Regions from separate parts of the Micromonospora sp. WMMD1082 genome, predicted to be linked through region 2. Evidence: predicted binding sites of a transcription regulator. Region 2 holds the regulator's gene; each other region holds the start of a gene.
The links. The regulator HrcA, encoded in region 2, represses chaperone genes, less so after heat shock. The targets are predictions, from matches to a motif close to GGTTNGCACNCTCNNNNNGAGNGTGCNAACC.
Positions count from the first base shown of each region.

Region 1: groL (chaperonin GroEL) is a predicted target of HrcA. The motif match lies at 566-596, and genes of this name have one in related genera.
Region 3: groES (co-chaperone GroES) is a predicted target of HrcA. The motif match lies at 848-878, and genes of this name have one in related genera.

Region 1 is NZ_JARUBM010000002.1:2,144,960-2,147,225, reverse strand. Features, by position in the region: gene O7615_RS10140 (hypothetical protein) at 1-518, shown strand, start outside; gene groL (chaperonin GroEL) at 794-2,266, shown strand, end outside.
Region 2 is NZ_JARUBM010000002.1:4,341,024-4,343,289, forward strand. Features, by position in the region: gene O7615_RS19990 (DUF4870 domain-containing protein) at 1-220, opposite strand, end outside; gene hrcA (heat-inducible transcriptional repressor HrcA) at 429-1,451, shown strand; gene dnaJ (molecular chaperone DnaJ) at 1,526-2,266, shown strand, end outside.
Region 3 is NZ_JARUBM010000002.1:1,840,516-1,842,781, reverse strand. Features, by position in the region: gene O7615_RS08620 (helix-turn-helix transcriptional regulator) at 1-683, opposite strand, end outside; gene groES (co-chaperone GroES) at 1,013-1,327, shown strand; gene groL (chaperonin GroEL) at 1,398-2,266, shown strand, end outside.

The DNA of each region.
Region 1 (2,266 bases), 2.2 Mb from region 2:
CCCGGCAGGCGGCCGGTGAGCCGGTCGATCTCGGCTCGGCCCTGCGCTACGGCCTACGCCGGGCGTTGGGCCTCTGGGGCTGGACGTTGATCTCCACCTTGATCATCACCGTCGGGTTCTGCCTCTGCTTCCTGCCCGGCGTGTACGCGGCGTTCGCGCTCGCCATGGTCGGCCCGGTGTACCTGTTCGAGCGGCGAGACCCGATCGGCCGCTCGCACCGGATGCTGCGCGACCGGCTGGGACTGCTGCTCGGCCGGGTGGCGCTGGTCATCGGGGTCGTGATCGGTGGGTCACTGGTGGCAGGGCTGGCGGAGTCGGTGGCGATCCTGCCGTTCGGCACCACACCGCTGGACTCGCCCGGCTCGACGGTGGGTGTGGTCCTGACGATCGCGGTGGTGGCGGTGCTGGCGCTGCCGGCGTACCTCGCCCAACTGGTCGGACTGGTCGTCACGTACGCCGAGCAGCGTGCCCACGAGGGCCCGGTGAACGGCGCGCAACTGGCCGCCGAACTCGGCTGAGCCCGGCCATCGTGCTTGCACTCGGCAGGGCAGAGTGCTAAACAAGTCATTGGCACTCGCATGGCGTGAGTGCCAGCTGGTCGGGACGGTGGGGCTGCGGCCACACCCGTGGCATAACCACGGGCGGGGCACGTGGCCGGTCGTCGCGGGCTATCCGGCCCGGCCGAGGAGACGTCGCCGTCGCCAGGTGGCGACGTCCCAAGGTGCGTACACCAGACGGCCCATCCGGGGCACACACTCGGGTGGCCCGTGAGTGTCCAGGAGGACAACGCCGTATGGCCAAGATGATCGCGTTCGACGAAGAGGCGCGCCGCGGCCTCGAGCGGGGCATGAACCAGCTCGCCGATGCCGTAAAGGTGACCCTCGGCCCCAAGGGCCGCAACGTCGTGCTCGAGAAGAAGTGGGGTGCCCCCACCATCACCAACGATGGTGTGAGCATCGCCAAGGAGATCGAGCTCGAGGACCCCTACGAAAAGATCGGCGCCGAGCTGGTCAAGGAGGTCGCCAAGAAGACCGACGACGTCGCCGGTGACGGCACGACGACGGCGACCGTCCTGGCCCAGGCTCTCGTTCGCGAGGGTCTGCGCAACGTGGCTGCCGGTGCCAACCCGATGGCCCTGAAGCGGGGCATCGAGGCTGCGGTCGCGAACGTCTCGGAGGAGCTGCTGAAGCTCGCCAAGGACGTCGAGACCAAGGAGCAGATCGCCTCCACCGCGTCCATCTCCGCTGGTGACACCAGCGTCGGTGAGATCATCGCCGAGGCGATGGACAAGGTCGGCAAGGAAGGCGTCATCACCGTCGAGGAGAGCAACACCTTCGGGCTGGAGCTGGAGCTCACCGAGGGTATGCGCTTCGACAAGGGCTACATCTCGGCCTACTTCATGACCGACCCGGAGCGTATGGAGGCCGTCTTCGACGACCCGTACATCCTGATCGCGAACAGCAAGATCTCGTCGGTCAAGGACCTGCTCCCGATCCTGGAGAAGGTCATGCAGGGCGGCAAGCCGCTGCTGATCATCGCCGAGGACCTGGAGGGCGAGGCCCTGGCCACCCTGGTGGTCAACAAGGTCCGTGGCACCTTCAAGTCGGTCGCCGTCAAGGCGCCGGGCTTCGGTGACCGCCGCAAGGCCATGCTGACCGACATCGCCATCCTCACCGGTGGTCAGGTCATCAGCGAGGAGGTCGGCCTCAAGCTGGACGCCGCCGGCCTCGACATGCTGGGCCGCGCCCGCAAGGTCGTGGTGACCAAGGACGAGACCACCATCGTCGACGGTGCCGGCGACGCCGAGCAGATCCAGGGCCGGGTCAACCAGATCCGGGCCGAGATCGACAAGAGCGACTCCGACTACGACCGGGAGAAGCTGCAGGAGCGCCTGGCCAAGCTGGCCGGCGGTGTTGCGGTGATCAAGGTCGGCGCGGCCACCGAGGTCGAGCTGAAGGAGCGCAAGCACCGTATCGAGGACGCGGTCCGGAACGCCAAGGCCGCCGTCGAGGAGGGCATCGTCCCGGGTGGTGGCGTCGCGCTGGTGCAGGCCGGCAAGACCGCCTTCGACAAGCTCGACCTGGCCGGTGACGAGGCGACCGGCGCGCAGATCGTCAAGATCGCGCTGGACGCCCCGCTGCGGCAGATCGCCGTCAACGCCGGCCTCGAGGGTGGCGTCGTGGTCGAGCGGGTCCGCAACCTGGACGCCGGTCACGGCCTCAACGCCGCGAGCGGTGAGTACGTCGACCTGCTGGCCGCGGGCATC
Region 2 (2,266 bases):
GCGCGCCGAGCCCACCGCCGAAGTGGGCGATCAGCGCCCAGGTCTTGTCCTCGTTGCTGGCGTAGCCGGCGGGCGGACCGTAGCCGCCGCCGGGCGGGCCGTAGCCGCCGCCGGGCGGCGGATAGCCACCGGGCGGGGGATAGCCGGCCTGGCCGGACGACCCGGACAGTGGGTTTGTGGGGTCGTCGCCGGATTCTGGGGGGCGAGGTGGTTCAGTCATGGAGATCACGGTAGGTGCCACCGGCAACGGCGCACCAGAGCGACACCGGCGAGTGTCCACCGCCGATCGGCTTGCCGACGGTGAGGTGTCTTGATCATCGCGTTGGCGGGGGCACCGACGTAGACTGGCACTCGCTACAGTCGAGTGCCAGAGTGTCTCTCTGGTGGCCGCGACGCTGAGTGCTGACCTGCGACAGGAGGTGGAGAGGATGGGTCTGGACGACCGCAAGCTCGCCGTGCTCCGGGCGATCGTCGAGGACTACGTCGCCACTCAGGAGCCGGTCGGCAGCAAGGCGCTGGTCGAGCGGCACCAGCTCGGTGTCTCGCCGGCCACCGTCCGTAACGACATGGCGGTGCTGGAGGAGGAGGGCTATCTCCGGCAGCCGCACACCAGCGCCGGGCGGGTGCCCACCGACCGTGGCTATCGGCTCTTCGTCGACCGGCTGAGCCGGGTCAAGCCGCTCAGTCCGGCCGAGCGCCGGGCGATCGAGCGCTTCCTGGCCGGCGCCGTCGATCTCGACGATGTGGTGCATCGCACCGTGCGGCTGCTGGCGCAGCTGACCCGGCAGGTCGCCGTGGTGCAGTATCCGAGCCTGGCCCGTTCCCGGGTGCGTCACCTGGAGCTGGTGCCGATCTCCACCACCCGGTTGATGCTCGTGATGATCGCCGACACCGGCCGGGTCGAGCAGCGGCTGGTCGAGCTGCCCGCGCCGATCCCGGCCGACGACGTCAACGACCTGCGCCGGCTGGTCAACGAGAAGCTGGTCGGTGTCCGCCTGTCGGACACCCCACCGCTGGTGCAGGTCCTCATCGAGGAGTCGGTGCCGCACCTGCGCCCGGCCATGACGACCCTGTCCACCGTGCTGCTGGAGACGCTGGTCGAGCGGCACGAGGAGCGGCTCGCGCTGGCCGGCACCGCCAACCTCACCCGGGGCGGGCTGCTCGACTTCCAGGGTTCGTTGCGCCCCGTCCTCGAAGCGCTCGAGGAGGAGGTCGTCCTGCTCAAGCTCATCGGCGAGGTGGAGGCGAGCACGCTGCGGGTGCGCATCGGCGACGAGAACGAGATCGACAATCTGCGGGCGGCCTCCGTGGTCAGCACCGGATACGGCCCGGGCGCGACCATCGTCGGGGGGATGGGCGTGCTGGGGCCGACCCGGATGGACTACCCCGGAACCATCGCCACGGTGAGGGCCGTGGCACGCTACGTGGGCGAGCTGCTGGCCCAGAACTGATCGGTCAGGGCCGAGGGGCAGGCTGCCGCCGCCCGACGGCGTAACGCGAGACGAACACGAGGACACGGAACGCAGTGGCCAGGGACTACTACGGCATTCTCGGTGTGAACCGGGGCGCCTCCGATGATGAGATCAAGCGCGCCTACCGCAAGCTGGCGCGCCAGTTCCATCCGGATGTGAATCCGGATCCGGAGGCACAGGAGAAGTTCAAGGACATCAACGCCGCGTACGAGGTCCTCTCGGACGATCGGAAACGGCAGATCGTCGACCTGGGCGGTGACCCGCTGGCGCCCGGCGGCGGTGGGCCGGGCGGTCCGGGTGGCCCGGGCGGGTCCGGCCCGTTCGTCGGCTTCCAGGACATCATGGACGCGTTCTTCGGCGGCGCCACCGGTGCCGGTCGGGGCCCGCGACCGCGTACCCGGCCCGGCGCCGACGCGATCCTGCGACTGGAACTGGACCTGCACGAGACCGCCTTCGGCGTCGAGGCGCCGATCACGGTCGACACGGCCGTGCTCTGCACCACCTGCTCGGGCGCCGGCACCGCCGCCGGCACCCACCTGGCCACCTGCGAGGCGTGCGGTGGCCGGGGCGAGGTGCAGTCGGTGCAGCGCACCTTCCTCGGCCAGGTGGTCTCCGCCCGGCCGTGCACGGTCTGCCAGGGCTACGGCACCACGATTCCGCACCCCTGCCCGACCTGCGCCGGCGACGGCCGGGTGCGCACCCGCCGCTCGCTGACCGTCAAGATCCCCGCCGGGGTGGAGGACGGCATGCGCATCCGCCTCGCCCAGCAGGGTGAGGTCGGGCCGGGTGGTGGC
Region 3 (2,266 bases), 2.5 Mb from region 2:
ACGGTGTGGCCCCGGAGCTGGTTGTCCAGGTGCGCCACCTCGGTGCCGTCGGCGAGCCGGGCCAGCACGAACGGCCCGTTGAGCCCGATGTACCACGGCGTCTCGGCCGGGACGATCCGCACCTGGACGTTCGGCCGGTCGGCCATGCTCCGCAGGTGCTCCAGCTGCTCGCGCATGGTCGCCCGGTCGCCGACCTGCCGGCGCAGTGCCTGTTCGTCCAGCACCACCACGAGCTGCGGCGGCTCGTCGCGGGCGAGCACCTCCTGCCGGGCCAGCCGGGCCAGCACCCGCTTCTCGATCTCGTCGTCGGTCAGGAAAGGGCCGGCCCGGAGCATCGCCCGCGCGTACGCCTCGGTCTGGAGCAGGCCCGGAATCACCGCCGGGTCGTACCAGCGCAGCGCGACGGCCTCCCGCTCGATCTCGCCCCACGGCCGGAACCAGTCCGGCTCGGCGTGCAGCCGGATCAGCCCCAGCATGCCGATGAACAGGCCGCCGGTCTCCAGCACCTTGTCGAACCGGGCCAGATAGTCGGCGCTGAGCTGGTTCTGGCCGGTCTCCATCGCGCTCACCGACGACGCGGAGTAGTTGATCAGTTTGCTCAACTCCTCCTGGGTGAGCCCGTGCAGCTGGCGGGCCCGGCGCAACTGGTCGCGCAGGAAGCCCAGGGTGGGAATGTCGGTCATCGGTCCGCCCTCCGTGATGTGGTCGCGCCGGAGGGTAGGCGGTTGGTTACGCGACGGGAAGTGATTGTCGGCGTGTTGTGGTCAACCCTGGCGGAACAGTGGCGACACGGAGTGGGTGGCGTTGGCACTCTCCTTGACGGAGTGCTAGCCGAGGAATAACCTGCGATTAGCACTCTCACCCTGAGGGTGCCAACGCCCGGGCCCTGGTGTCCGGGGGTTGAACGCCAGGCGGACCGGCACCCGCGACGACGGCCCCGCCCGGTGGCATGTGGCAGATTGACGCCGGTCGGCATGCCGATCGGCAACGAAACCAAGTACCCCAGGAGGGTATGCCCGTGACTACCGCGACCAAGGTTGCGATCAAGCCGCTCGAGGACCGCATCGTGGTCCAGGCGAACGAGGCTGAGACCACCACGGCGTCGGGCATCGTGATTCCCGACACCGCCAAGGAGAAGCCGCAGGAGGGCACCGTCCTCGCTGTCGGCCCGGGCCGGATCGACGACAAGGGCAACCGCGTGCCGATCGACGTTTCCGTCGGCGACACCGTCCTCTACTCGAAGTACGGCGGCACCGAGGTCAAGTACGCCGGCGAGGAGTACCTGGTGCTCTCCGCCCGCGACGTCCTCGCGGTCATCGAGAAGTAAGCAACCGATCAGTGTCGTTGCCCCGGTCCGGCTCGCCGGGCCGGGGCAACGACGCTTCGAAGGGACATTCATGGCGAAGATCCTGAGCTTCTCGGACGACGCCCGGCACCAGCTGGAACACGGTGTCAACGCGCTCGCGGACGCGGTCAAGGTCACCCTCGGGCCGCGCGGGCGCAACGTCGTCCTGGACAAGAAATTCGGTGTGCCGACGATCACCAACGATGGCGTGACCATCGCCAAGGAGATCGAGCTCACCAACCCGTACGAGAACCTCGGCGCGCAGCTGGTCAAGGAGGTGGCGACCAAGACCAACGACGTCGCCGGCGACGGGACCACCACCGCGACCGTGCTGGCCCAGGCCATGGTCCGCGAGGGCCTGCGCAACGTCACGGCGGGTGCCAACCCGGCCGGCCTCAAGCGGGGCATCGACGCCGCCTCCGCCAAGGTCTCCGAGGCGCTGCTCGGCAAGGCCGTCGAGGTCTCCGACAAGAAGTCGGTCGCGCACGTCGCGACGATCTCCGCGCAGGACGCCACGATCGGCGAGCTGATCGCCGAGGCGATGGAGAAGGTCGGCCGCGACGGTGTGATCACCGTCGAGGAGGGTTCGGCCCTGCAGACCGAGCTGGACGTCACCGAGGGCCTCCAGTTCGACAAGGGCTTCATCTCGCCGAACTTCGTCACCGACGCGGAGGCGCAGGAGTCGGTCCTGGAGGACGCGTACGTCCTGATCACCACGCAGAAGATCTCGGCGATCGAGGAGCTGCTGCCGCTGCTGGAGAAGGTCCTCCAGAACAACAAGCCGCTGCTGATCATCGCCGAGGACGTCGAGGGCCAGGCGCTGTCCACCCTGGTGGTCAACGCGATCCGCAAGACCCTCAAGGTCTGCGCGGTCAAGGCTCCCGGCTTCGGTGACCGCCGTAAGGCGATGCTCCAGGACAT